DNA from 3 places in the Mesorhizobium sp. GW821-FHT04C10 genome. Region 3 is predicted to be linked to each of the others. Evidence: riboswitches for the same ligand, from Rfam matches in the RefSeq annotation. Region 3 holds a riboswitch; each other region holds the start of a gene.
The links. Region 3 has a riboswitch for cobalamin ahead of metE (5-methyltetrahydropteroyltriglutamate--homocysteine S-methyltransferase). Riboswitches for the same ligand answer to the same signal wherever they lie in the genome.

Region 1 (4,218 bases), 2.9 Mb from region 3:
TCGGCGGGCTGGCCGGCGGAGCCGCCTACAAGGCCGCCAACACCGCCGATTCGATGATCGGCCACCGGACCCCGCGCCACGAGGCTTTCGGGTGGGCGGCGGCACGCTTCGACGACTGGATCAACCTGCCGGCCTCTCGGCTGACGGCGCTGCTGATCGTGCTGGCGGCGTTCCTGGTCAGGGACGCCGATCCCCGCGGCGCCTGGCATGCGGTGTGGCGCGACGCGAAAAAACACCGCTCGCCCAACGCCGGCTGGCCGGAAGCGGCAATGGCGGGCGCGCTCGGTCTGGCACTGGCCGGACCGCGCAGCTATGGCGGCGTGCTGGTCGACGATGTCTTCATGGGTGAAGGCGGCCGCCGCGACGTCGACAGCGGTGACATCAGGCGGGCGCTGAAACTCTACCGCGTCGCCGACTATCTGCTGATCGCGCTGTTCGGCTTGGTCTCGGTGATCGCGGTTCTGGCGTTCTAGAACTCGATCCCTTGCTGGGCTTTCACGCCCGCCGAAAAGTGGTGCTTGGTCACACCCATTTCGGTGACCAGGTCGGCCGCTTCGACCAGCGCCGGCTTGGCGTTGCGGCCAGTGACGACGACATGCAGGCCCTCGCGACGCGCTTTCAGCCCTGCAACCACCTTGTCGAGATCGAGATAGTCGTAGCGCAATGCGATATTGAGCTCATCGAGCACGACAAGGCTGATCGACGGATCGGCGATCAGCTCCAGCGCCTTGGCCCAGGCGGCTTCGGCAGCGGCGATATCGCGCTTCAGATCCTGCGTTTCCCAGGTGAAGCCCTCGCCCATTGCGTGCCAGACGACGCGATCGCCGAAGGCAGCGAAAGCATCCTTCTCGCCCGTGTGCCACTTGCCCTTGATGAACTGGACGACGCCGACGCGCTTGCCATAGCCGAGCATGCGGAGCGCCAAACCGAACGCTGCTGTCGTCTTGCCCTTGCCCGGGCCGGTGTTGACGATCAGCAGACCCTTCTCGATCGTCTTGGCGGCCACCTCGGCGTCCTGCACCGCCTTGCGCTTGGCCATCTTGGCGCGGTGGCGCTCTTCGTCCCTGTCTTCGGTGGTCTTGCCGTCGATATCGGTCATCTCATTTCACCTTGAGCGGCAGCCCCGCCACCATCAGCAGCACCGTATCGGCGATCGCCGCGACCTGCTGGTTGAGCCGACCGGCCTCATCACGAAACCGGCGCGCCAGCGCATTATCCGGCACGATGCCTTGCCCGACTTCGTTGGAGACCACGAACCACGGCCCGCGCGACCGCGACAACACATCGGCCAGCCGCCGGCATTCAAACCCAAGGTCATGGTTTGCCAGCATGTGATTGGTCAGCCACAGCGTCAGGCAGTCGACCAGCACCGGCCGGCCATCGGGCAAAGCCTCGAGCGCGCCGGCGAGGTCGAGCGGCGCATCGATGGTCGTCCAGCCCGCGCCGCGCCGCGCCCGATGCAGCGCGATGCGCTCGCGCATCTCGTCGTCATAGGCTTGCGCGGTGGCGATGTAGGTCCATGGCGAGGGCAACGCCGTCACCAGGGTTTCGGCATGCGCGCTCTTTCCCGAGCGCGCACCACCGATGATGAAGGTCAGCCTGCCGCGATCAGGCAAAGCTGTCGCGCAGGCTGGTAGCGGTGCCGGTGAAGCGTCCGCGCACCACGCCGACGACGGCGCCAAGCACCAGCCAGAACACCAGACTGGTCAGCGTCACCGCCACCACGAACTGGTGGTGCAGGCCTTCCGGGATCGGTGTCTCGAAGCTGTCGGGCTGCGGCGCGCCGACAATGTGCGGCGCCACGATCAGCAGCACGGCAAGGATGGCGAGCGGCAGCGACTTGCGGAACGCGATCAGGCCAAGCCCGATGGCGGTCGCGACCACCGTTGCCACCCACCAGATCTGCCGCTGCGTGAGGTCGGCCGCCGGCATGGCGGGCAGTTCCGGCGGCAGGCCGAGGCCGGGCGCCAGCGTGAACACGGCAAAGCCGGCCAGGCCCCAGAACACGCCCTGGCGCCAGTTGCCGATGCCGCCGGCGAATTCCGAAACAGCGACCAGGATCAGCGCGAAACCGATGCCGGTGACGACGTTGGAAACCACGTTGAAGGCAAAACGCTCGAAGCCGTCGGCCGGCGCCCAGCCCTCGTCTTCGGCCGGAGCAGCCGCGGCGGCCGGAGCCGGGGTGGCAGCGCTCATGGCATTCGATGCCGCCGGCGCGGCGGAACTCATTGCGTTGCCGCTGGCGGCATCAGCCGGCGCCGCGGGTGCGGCGGCATGGTCATGGCCGCCTTCGGCCTGTTCGTAGACTTCCGCCTTGAGGATCAGCGGCACGGTGGCATAGGCCTGCATGCAGGCGAGGACGACGCCGGCCACGAGCCCTGCGATCGCCGCGATGAACACGACGTTGCGAAACAGATTCATGATGTCAGATCCTCGTCAGTGGCAGGGAAACGCCATCGAATGCCGGTTGTCATGACCGGCATTGTGGACCGCATCGATGTGCGAGAAGCCGACGAAGCCGATGATGAAGGTGCCGAGCAGCGCGGCGAGCGCCAGCTGCATGAAGCGCGACTGCGAGGAGACGGAGGCGCCGAGGGAGACGGAAGCGGTAGTCATGTCTTGTCCTTTCACCCTCCACCCGAGGGCATCGAAGTCAGTTTCCTGTCGCCGGCAGGTCTCCTGGCTCACGGATCAGCGCCCTTCCCCACCTTCCCGAAGACAAATCCTCAGTGGCATATGGAGAGGACTACCGCACACAGTTGCGGGGGCAGCAACGGCATTGGGCAACAAGTCAGCCCGCACCGCATTCCCTCTTGGCTCCAAAATGGAACCGACGACATCAGCGACTATAGGCAGAATCATCGCCTCCGGCAAACCAAATTCCGCCGGTAACCAGCGCGATTACGCCATGCCGGCCACATCAGCCATCAATCGGCGCCACAATTGACAATTGTGCCGGCCGGGTGTCGGCTGGCCACTTCACAGGAAGCCAGCCATGCAGCCCATTGCCAGCGAGCGCGATCCCTATAACGGCCTGACCCAGGCCGAACCCACCCTGCCCTCATCGGCCTATTGGGATGAAGCGGCCTATCAACTGGACCTCGATGCCATCTGGTACAAGAACTGGCTGCTGGTCTGCCGCGAGGCCGATCTTGCCCAGCCGCTGGCCTTCCGCCGATTCCGCATCGGCACGCAGGACATCATCGTGCTGCGCGACGACACCGGCGCGCTACGTGCCTTCCACAACACGTGCCGGCATCGCGGCTCGCAGCTTTGCCAGGAGAGCGAGGGCCGGCTGAAGGCGCGGCTGATCACCTGCCCCTATCATGCCTGGTCCTATTCGCTTCGCGGCGACCTCGTGCGCGTGCCGTCGAAATCATTGCCGGACGGCTTCGACAAGGCCGACCATCCGCTCTATCGCGTCGCACTCTCGGTATGGCGCGGCTTCGTGTTCATCAATTTGCAGGAGGATGCGGCCGGCTCGGCGCAGGCATCCTTCGACCCTGCCTCCGGCAATCTCGGCAACTGGCCTCTGGAAACGCTGGTGGCGGGCCATGTGCTGCGCAAGGTGATGCACTGCAACTGGAAGATCTTTTGGGAGAACTTCAACGAGTGCCTGCATTGTCCGGGCGTCCACAAGGACCTGTCGCGGCTGGTGCCGATCTATGGCCGCGGCCTGATGAGCCGGCATGACGACCCCGAATGGACCCGGCACGCCGACAATGACGCGCCGGAGTTTTCCGGTGGTCTGCGGGCGGGCGCCGAAACCTGGTCGAGCGACGGCAAGACCCATGGGCCGGTCTTCCCGGGATTGACACCGGCCGAACGCGCCGCCGGCCAGACCTACGCCACCAGCCTGCCCTCGATGTTCATCGTCGGCCATGTCGACTATGTCAGGACCGTTCGGCTGGTACCGCTCGGGCCGGAACAGACGGAACTTGTCGCCGAATGGCTGTTCGCGCCCGAGGCGCTGGCCGCGACCGACATCGACAACATCATCGCCTTCGGCACACAGGTGCTGGAGGAGGATGCGGCGATCTGCGAGGTCAACCAGAAAGGCCTGCGCTCGATGCGCCATGCCGCCGGCGTGCTGATGCCCGAGGAATATGAACTGCACCGCTTCCACAACTGGGTGCGCGAGCGCCATGCGGCACTTTCACCGTGATCCTCACAGCGACTTCGGCAGATAGCGCCAGGTCACGAAGCCGCACGCCGCCG
Region 2 (4,218 bases), 1.6 Mb from region 3:
GCATCGGCTTTGCCCGTGCGAAGGGCTACAAGACGCTGACCTTGTGGACCAACGATATCCTGATAGCCGCCCGGCACATCTACCAGGCGGTCGGCTTCACACTGACCGAGGAAGAACCTCACCACTCCTTCGGCAAGGATCTGGTCGGCCAGACCTGGGACTTGGAATTGTAGTGCCGGTCAATCCTTGATCGGCACCCAGATCTCCAGTCCGCCATTGCCGCTGCGCGGATCGAACTCCGGACCGTAGCGTTCGAATTCCGGCGCGTCCGCTATCTCGTGCCCGGAGGCCGGCAGCCATTTGTTCCAGATCGTGTTGACGGTGCGGCGGATGGTCGAGATGTGCTCGCGATGCGCAAACACCGCATATTTCTGGGCGGGTATGCGCACGCGGCTGAGTTCCCTTGGAAGGTCGGAAAAATCGGTGACCTCGACACCGGCGACGTAGTCGAAATTGCCGGCATCGTCGCCGTTGGCGCAGACGCCGTAGGCGACGTCGCCGGTCTCGCCCGGAATGTTGCAGATATAGGGACCGAAGCGTTGCCACTGCATCGGAATGGCGGCGCTGGTTTCACAGGTGTAGCGTTCGCCGAGCCCAGCGATCAGCAACGGCCGGCTGGTCTCGAAGCGTGGTGGTTCGAGAGCGGAAAGAAAGGATTGGTCCATCAGGATCGGCTCCACGAGGTCGAGGGTCTTGGTCGAGCCTTGCGCGCGCACCATCTCGGGCGTGGTGCCGAACTGGTCGCGGAAGGCGCGGGTGAAAGCCTCATGCGAGCTGTAGCCGGCATCGAGCGCCACCGAGAGGATGTCGGGGGCTCCGCCGGCCAGCCTGCGCGCCGCCTCGGTCAGCCTGCGTGCGCGCATGTAGCCCATGACCGAGCGGCCGGTGGCAGCGCCGAAGGCGCGCGTCACATGAAAGCGCGACACGCCGCTGCTTTGGGCGACATCGTCGAGCGAGATCGCCTCCGGCAGATGGCTCTCGACAAACCACAGCGCTTTCTCGGTCGGGTTCATGGGTTCCTCGCATTGAGCGGATCATCTTGCCGCCTTCGCGCGCGGCAGTTTGATCGAAATTGCGCTTGCCGTGCAATCCGGACGGCAACGCTCCGCGGCCAGCCGCATCTCCAGGAGCGAGACTGGCTCGATGTCTTCTTTCGGGCAGAAGCCTCACTTGACTTAGCCGAGCGGTACGATTTAAATCGTAATGTAATTACATTACGTCTGTAAGTTCAGCGCCGCCGCGGGATCGACAATGCACCGAGAAATCCGTTGCGAAGCAATTGGGGGAAAACTACGATCGAGTGGTGATGGTCCCCGAGTCGAAAGGCGAGGGGTGAAAAGGGAACACGGTGAGACCCAATAGGTCGAAGCCGTGGCTGCCCCCGCAACTGTAAGCGGTGAGCAAGATCCGAAATGCCACTGGCCGGCAAGGCTGGGAAGGCAGGATTGCGCAACGACCCGCGAGCCAGGAGACCTGCCATCACTGAGTTGACCGGACGGGGTGTGCCGGGAGGAAACGTGGACGTCGGTCTTGTCGGCCGTCTCGCCAACATCCTTCCGTCGCCAGTTTTGGAAAGTGACGGAAGTTGGACGGCGCTATCGATCACCGCATCATCGTGTGCACGCTTTGCCGTGACGTTCCGACCGGTATCCGGTCGGGCGAAAGCCTGTGCGCCGATTTGTGCTCCCGGCTCTCGGCCCATGATGAACCCGCCGTGGCGCATGGCTTCACGATCGAAGGCGTCGAATGCATGGCGGGCTGCGCACGGCCGCTGACGGTAGCCTTCCAGGCGCCGGGCAAGGCCACCTATCTCTTCGGCTCCGTCGATGCCGAGGCCGACGCCGGTGATCTCGTGCGATTTGCCAGGCTTTACGCCTCGCTCGCCGACGGTTGGTGCAATTCCGGACAACGTCCGCCGCGGCTGGCCGGCAAGACGCTGGCCCGCATCCCGGCGCCGGGCAAGCTGGCGGGTGATAGTCGATGACAATGCCACTCCTCGAGGCGCGCGACCTGGGTGCCGTGGCGAATGGCCGGAATCTGGTCCATGCGGTCAGCCTTTCGATCGCCACCGGCGATCGTCTCGCCATCATCGGCCCCAATGGCGCCGGCAAGACGACGCTGCTGCGCATGCTATCGGGCATGCTCAGGCCAAGTTCGGGCGAGGTGACGCTTGGCGGGCGACGCCTGGACAGGATCTCGACAGCCGAGCGGGCCTTGCACATGGCCGTCGTCGGCCAGACCGACCAGCCGGATCCGCGGCTGGCGGTGATCGACTATGTCGAACTTGGCCGCGTTCCGCATGCCGGCCTGAGGCGCAGGAGCGAGGAGCGTGACATCGTGGTGGACGCGCTGCGCCGGACCGGCCTTCTGCCGCTGCTTGGCCGCACCATTGGCTCGCTGTCTGGCGGGGAGCGCCAACGCGCCCAGCTGGCGCGCGCCATCGCGCAGCAACCGAAAGTGTTGTTCCTCGACGAGCCGACCAACCATCTCGACCCGCGTGCTCGCGGCGAGCTTCTCGAACTCGTCGCCGGCTTCGGCATGACGGTGATCGCGGTGCTGCACGACCTGGCCCTGGTGGCGCCGTTCGCCACCAGGGTCGCGGTGATGAACGAAGCGCGGCTGCACGCGTTGGCCGCACCGCGCGAAGCGCTGACGCAACAGCTGATCCGCGAAATTTTCGGCGTCGACGTGTTTCGCCTGCGCCACCCCACCGAGGACCGTGAACTGACGGTGTTCGATGTTCCGAACCGCGCCGCGCCGCCATCCTGATCGAACCATCCCTCATCAGCACTGTTCAACCAAGGAGCAAAATCCGTGAAACGTCTCGCCTTGTTGCTCGTCTTTTCCTTGCTGGCCTCTACCGCCTTCGCTTTCCCCGTCACCGTCGACAGTTGCGGCAAGCCGCTGACCTTCGACGCGCCGCCCAAGCGCGCAGTCATCCATGATCTCAACATGGCCGAGATGGCCTTCGCGCTGAAGCTGCAGCCGTCGATCGTCGGCCTGACCGGCATCACCGGATGGTACAAGGTCGGCCCCGAATTCAAGGCCGAGCAGGGCTCCATCCCGGAACTCGCGCCCAAATACCCGACGCTCGAGAACCTGGTCGCCGTCGAGCCCGATTTCTTCTTCGCCGGCTGGTACTATGGCATGAAGCCGGGCGGCGACGTGACGCCCGACACGCTCGCCCCGCACGGCATCAAGACACTGGTGTTGACCGAGAGCTGCGTCCATCTCGACAAGAACCGCCCGGCGGCTTCCATGGACCTGCTCTATGGCGATGTTGAAAAGCTGGGCAAGATCTTTGGCAAGGAGACCGAGGCGCAGAAGCTTGTCGCCGGCTGGAAGGCGCAACTCGCCGACATCACCGCGAAGGTCGGCGACGCCAAGGGAACCCGCGTGTTCCTCTATGATTCCGGCGAGGACAAGCCGTTCACCGCCGGAAAGTTCGCCATTCCCAGCGCCATGATATCAGCCGCCGGCGGTGACAACATCATGGCCGACATGGACACCAGCTGGGGCAACACCGACTGGGAAACCGTGGCCTCGCGCAATCCGCAATTCCTCATCCTGCTCGACTACCAGGATGGCGGCGGCTACAGGAAACTGCTCGATTTCCTGAAGGCGCATCCGGCGATGAAGGAGACGGACGCGGTCAAGAACGAGCGCTTCGTGGCCCTTCGCTATGCCGAACTGACGCCTGGACCGGCAAACATCGAGGCGATCGCCAAGATCGCCAAGGCGATGCATCCGGAAGCGTTCTGATGCTTCTTGCCCCAGGGCAAAAATCCGGCGCGCTTTCCGGGCACAAGGCATTCGCGCTGGCCATGGTGGCGGGCACGGTGGCGGTCGTCGCCCTCGTGCTGCTGTCGATAGCCTATGGGTCGACGCTGATCCCGCTGACCGACGTCATCGCCTCGCTTGGCCATGCCGTCGGGCTGCATGAACACCAGGTGTCGGGCCCGGTCGGCAAGATCGTCGTCGATCTCAGGCTGCCGCGCACGATCCTGGCGGTCTGTGTCGGTGCCGGCCTCGGTATAACAGGTGCTTTGCTGCAGACGGTGACCCGCAACGATCTCGCCGATCCTTTCCTGTTCGGCCTGTCGTCGGGGGCCGCCGCCGGCGCTGTTTCCGTCATCACCGTCTTCGGCGACAGTTTTGGCATCTGGACCTTGCCGGTCGCCGCCTTCACCGGCGGCATACTGGCCGCCTGCATCGTCC
Region 3 (4,218 bases):
TCGGCGAACGCGCCCTGCCGGCGCCGCATCGGCTCCGTGACAGCCAGCAGCCGGCCTTCCACCAGCGGATCATGCACCTTGAGCGATGTGGCGCGGGACTGGACGGCCTCGGCCGATGCCTGCAACTCCTTCGCAACCGCGCTCTTGCCTTCGACAAGCGCCTCCGCGAGCAGCGTCAGTTCGTCCATCTTCTGGACCGAGAAAGACAGCCAGGATTTGAGGTCCGCATCGAGCGTGGTCTCCAGCTCCAGATCGATCGGGACATGCAGAAGCGAACAGGAGGGCGCGATCTCGATGCGGTCGAGCGGCCAGCCGGCAACGACCGGGCGGATGCGGTCGAGAATGGCGGGCAGGTCGGCCCGCCAGACGTTGCGGCCGTCGATCAATCCGAGCGAAAGGACCTGGTCCTTTCGCGACAGGCGGGCAACGGGTTCCAACTGCTCCGGCGCCCGCACAAGGTCGATGTGCAGGCCGGCGACAGGCAAGGCCAGCGCCGTTTCCTGATTGTCGCCCAACGCGCCGAAATAGGTTGCCAGCATGATGTCGAGATCGGGAGCCGCCGCCGCGAACGTCTGATATGCCAGTTCGAGACCGATGCGTTCGGCAGCATCGAGGTCGAGCACGAGGCAGGGCTCGTCGATCTGCACCCAGCGGGCACCGGCCTGCGACAATTGCTTGAGAAGCTCGGCGTAAACCGGGAGCAGCCTTGGCAGCAACGCTATCGGGTCGAAAGTGCTGCCGCGCGCTTTGGCCAGCTTGAGAAAGGTGACCGGGCCGAGGATCACCGGGCGCGTACGGATGCCGAGGGCTGCGGCCTCGCGAAACTCGCTGAGCGGCTTGGTCGAACGGAGTTCGAACGTCTGGTCGGCGGACAGTTCGGGAACCATGTAGTGGTAGTTCGTGTCGAACCACTTCGTCATCTCAAGCGCGGCAACGCCGTGGGCGTGACCGCCATGGGCGCAAGCTTCATGGTCGTTGCCCTGATCGCCGCGCGCCATTGCGAAATAGACGTCGAGCGGAACCTCGCCTCCGTTCCAGCCATAGGCTTTCGGAATCGCGCCGACCATGATGGCCGTGTCGAGCACATGATCGTAGAGCGAGAAATCGTTCGAGGGGATTTTCGTGATGCCACGATCGCGCTGTTCGATCCAGTTGGCCTCGCGCAAGCGCTTGGCGGTTTGGAGCAGGTCTTCGGCCGAGCTCTTGCCCGACCAGTAGCTTTCCAACGCGGCCTTGAGCTCGCGATGCCGGCCGATGCGCGGAACACCGAGCGTGGCGGTCGGGACTGAGAAAGTAGACATTGCATACCCCATAAGGTTGGGGGCATGGGTCAAGCGGATGCATGCAGAACCAGCAGCGAAGGCCGCGGCCTGCAGGCTACCACCGGGACACCCCGCCCGTGGACGTTTCAGTTCGTCGGGGCAGGTCTCCTGGCTCACGGGTCGTCGCTTCTGTCCGTCTTCCCAGGCATTTGCCTAGTGACATCCTGGACAGCGGCTCGCCGCTCACAGTTGCGGGGGCAGCTCCGGCATCGCCATGGCACGGGCCATGCTCACCGGATTCCCTCTTAGCTCCGACCTCGATCAGGACCGGAGAACCACGACGCCACCATGTTCCACCAACACAGGCTTCATGTCAAGAAAGATATAAAGAGATGTTTATATCTTTACGTGTTTGTGACGCTATGATCGCTGGCGAATGCCACCAACATCGCCATGGTAATGGCGAGATGCGGTGTGCCAATATCGGCATTTGCACTGGTGGCTGGCCTGTGATCCAAGGCGACGATAAATCCCACGCTTTGCAGTTGGAGCGCTGAATGACCGGATTGACACGCCGCGGGCTCTTGAAAATGGCAGCCGTTGCTGGCGCCGGCGGGGTCGGGCTCTCGGCCATTGGCAGGCTCGGCAGCTGGGCCGCCGCCAGTCCTGAACCGGTGGTGCTGCAGACGGCGAAAATCCAGGCCAGCCTGATGGACGTCGGCCCGACCAACAATGTGCTGACCTATGGCAGCGCCGGAATGCCGCCGGTGCTGAGGATGAAGAAAGGCGAACCGTTCGCCGCGCGCCTGGTCAACGCCATCGACGATCCGACGACCATCCATTGGCATGGCATTCGTCTGCCCAACAAGATGGATGGCGTGCCTTTCCTGGTGCAGCCCTATGTCTACACCGGCGATCATTTCGACTACGCCTTCGCCCCGCCCGACGCCGGCACATTCTGGTATCACCCGCATTGCAACACGCTGGAGCAGATGGGCCACGGCCTGACCGGCGTGATCGTGGTCGAGAATCCGAATGATCCGAAATTCGACGCCGAGTTCGTCCTCAATCTGCGCGACTGGCGTCTTGGCGACGACGGCCAGTTCATCGATCAGTTCCGGCCGCGCGATGCCGCCAGGACCGGCACCTACGGCACGGTGCGCACCGCCAACTGGCTCGACCAGCCGCAATATGACGCGCCGGCCGGCGGGCTGGTGCGCCTGCGGGTTGCGATATCAGACGTTACCCGCATCTACGCCTTTCGGGTCGACGGCGCCGAGGCGATCGTGATGGCGCTGGACGGCAATCCGGTGCCGCAGCGTTTTTCGCCCGATGCCTTGCTGCTGGGGCCGGGCCAGCGCATGGAACTCGCCATCCGCATGCCGGACGAGGAGGGCGCGGTCGTCAGCCTGCGAGACGTCAGGGGCACCAAGCCCAAGGTGCTCACGACCTTGCGTGCGGTCGGCCGTTCGCTGAAGCGCGCCATTGGTGATGTTGCGCCGCTGGAGGTCAATCCGGTGGCGGAAGTGGATCTCACCGCCGCCCAGCATGTTTCGCTGGCGCTGAGCGCCACGGCGGAAAACGTCCCGAGCGACGGCATCTGCGGTTCGCTCGGCTACAGTTTCTGGGCCATCAACAAGGTGCCGTGGCCAGGCGATACATCCGATCCGACCGCGCCGCTGGCCGAGCTGAAGCTCGGCAAGAGCTATGTCATCGACATGGAGAACCTGACGCCGCAGTCGCATCCGATGCACCTGCATGGCATGAGCTTCAAGGTGCTGTCGTCCTCGACACGCCAAGTGCAGCCGCTGATTTCCGACACCTATCTCATCCAGCCCAACGAGAAGGTTCAACTCGGCTTTGTCGCCGACAATCCGGGCGACTGGCTGCTGCACTGCCACATCATCGAGCACCAGAAATCGGGCATGACGAGCTACGTCAGGGTGGCCTGAAGCCGAGCACCGTCGCCGGAGCCGCGTCGTCGGTGATCTACTTGCGCAGTTGCGCCTCGATCTCGTCGAGCACCTTGTCCTTGCCGATGCCGGTGAGGAAGGCGAGGCCCTTGATGACCGGCTTGGTCACCGAAGCCGAGATAGGGGTGGTGGCGACAATGAAGTCGACGCTGTCGGCCAGCCCCGGCACTTCGGTGGCTTTTGCCTGTTGCGCGTTGAAGGTCAGGCCGCGCTGCTTCATGGCCTCGGTGACGGCGACATTGACCGCCGTCGATGTTGCGATGCCCGTGCCGCAGGCAAAGAGAATAGTTTTCTGTCTGGACATCTCTTGCTTCTCCTTGGGTTATCAGCCGAGCACGGCACGTACGTCGTCAAGCGTCCTGGCGGACCTCAAGCCGTCCAATGCCTCTGGATTCTGGATGGTGGCCATGACGGACTGCAGCGCTTCAATCTGCTTGTCCTTGTCATTGATGGCAAGCAGGAAGACGAAGCCGACCGGCAGCTTCTCGTCGGGATCTTCCATGTTGGCGAACGTTACCGGCTTTCTCAGCGTGCCCATCGCGATGCCGGGCTTTAGCACATGCTCGGGATCGGTATGCGGCACCGCGACATTGTCGGCGCGCTCCAGCGGCAGTCCCGTCGGAATGGTCATTTCGCGGCGCACGACCGCGTCGGCATAGGAGCTTTTGACATAGCCAAGGCTCTCGAGCCGGCCGGCCAGGACGCGGATGATCTCCTCGTTGGTCGAGGCATCCGATCCGAGCACGACCGCTTCGGGATCCAGAAGCTGCATGAGGCTGTCGGACATGTTCTGCTCCGTCTATAAAAGTCGTGCGCCCGAGGAGGGCGCACGACCGTTTCAAATTCAAGGCGCGATGGCGCTTAGGCGGTGCCTTCGGCCGGCTCGTCCTCGGCGCCCGCTGCTCGTTCCCAGCCGAGCGGGTTGCGGCGGTAGAGGATGAACAGCGCGGCGATGACGACTGCGATCAGGATGATGCCGAGCA

Region 1: linked by a shared signal. The riboswitch ahead of AC07UC_RS18710 (CbtB domain-containing protein) and the one ahead of metE (5-methyltetrahydropteroyltriglutamate--homocysteine S-methyltransferase) in region 3 are both predicted to bind cobalamin.
Region 2: linked by a shared signal. The riboswitch ahead of AC07UC_RS25140 (DUF1636 family protein) and the one ahead of metE (5-methyltetrahydropteroyltriglutamate--homocysteine S-methyltransferase) in region 3 are both predicted to bind cobalamin.

Annotation. Positions count from the first base shown of each region.
Region 1 covers NZ_JBWKTL010000001.1:3,870,765-3,874,982, reverse strand. Annotated here, with positions in the region: gene cbiB (adenosylcobinamide-phosphate synthase CbiB) at 1-473, shown strand, start outside; gene cobO (cob(I)yrinic acid a,c-diamide adenosyltransferase) at 470-1,099, opposite strand; gene cobU (bifunctional adenosylcobinamide kinase/adenosylcobinamide-phosphate guanylyltransferase) at 1,101-1,616, opposite strand; gene AC07UC_RS18715 (CbtA family protein) at 1,609-2,421, opposite strand; gene AC07UC_RS18710 (CbtB domain-containing protein) at 2,437-2,616, opposite strand; cobalamin riboswitch at 2,653-2,850, opposite strand; gene AC07UC_RS18705 (aromatic ring-hydroxylating oxygenase subunit alpha) at 2,996-4,165, shown strand; gene AC07UC_RS18700 (MFS transporter) at 4,169-4,218, opposite strand, start outside.
Region 2 covers NZ_JBWKTL010000001.1:5,154,004-5,158,221, reverse strand. Annotated here, with positions in the region: gene AC07UC_RS25150 (bifunctional helix-turn-helix transcriptional regulator/GNAT family N-acetyltransferase) at 1-173, shown strand, start outside; gene AC07UC_RS25145 (AraC family transcriptional regulator) at 180-1,013, opposite strand; cobalamin riboswitch at 1,291-1,495, shown strand; gene AC07UC_RS25140 (DUF1636 family protein) at 1,586-1,984, shown strand; gene AC07UC_RS25135 (ABC transporter ATP-binding protein) at 1,981-2,769, shown strand; gene AC07UC_RS25130 (ABC transporter substrate-binding protein) at 2,815-3,762, shown strand; gene AC07UC_RS25125 (FecCD family ABC transporter permease) at 3,762-4,218, shown strand, end outside.
Region 3 covers NZ_JBWKTL010000001.1:6,737,279-6,741,496, reverse strand. Annotated here, with positions in the region: gene metE (5-methyltetrahydropteroyltriglutamate--homocysteine S-methyltransferase) at 1-1,301, opposite strand, end outside; cobalamin riboswitch at 1,404-1,617, opposite strand; gene AC07UC_RS32215 (multicopper oxidase family protein) at 1,820-3,214, shown strand; gene AC07UC_RS32210 (PTS sugar transporter subunit IIB) at 3,252-3,539, opposite strand; gene AC07UC_RS32205 (PTS sugar transporter subunit IIA) at 3,561-4,022, opposite strand; gene AC07UC_RS32200 (PTS galactitol transporter subunit IIC) at 4,097-4,218, opposite strand, start outside.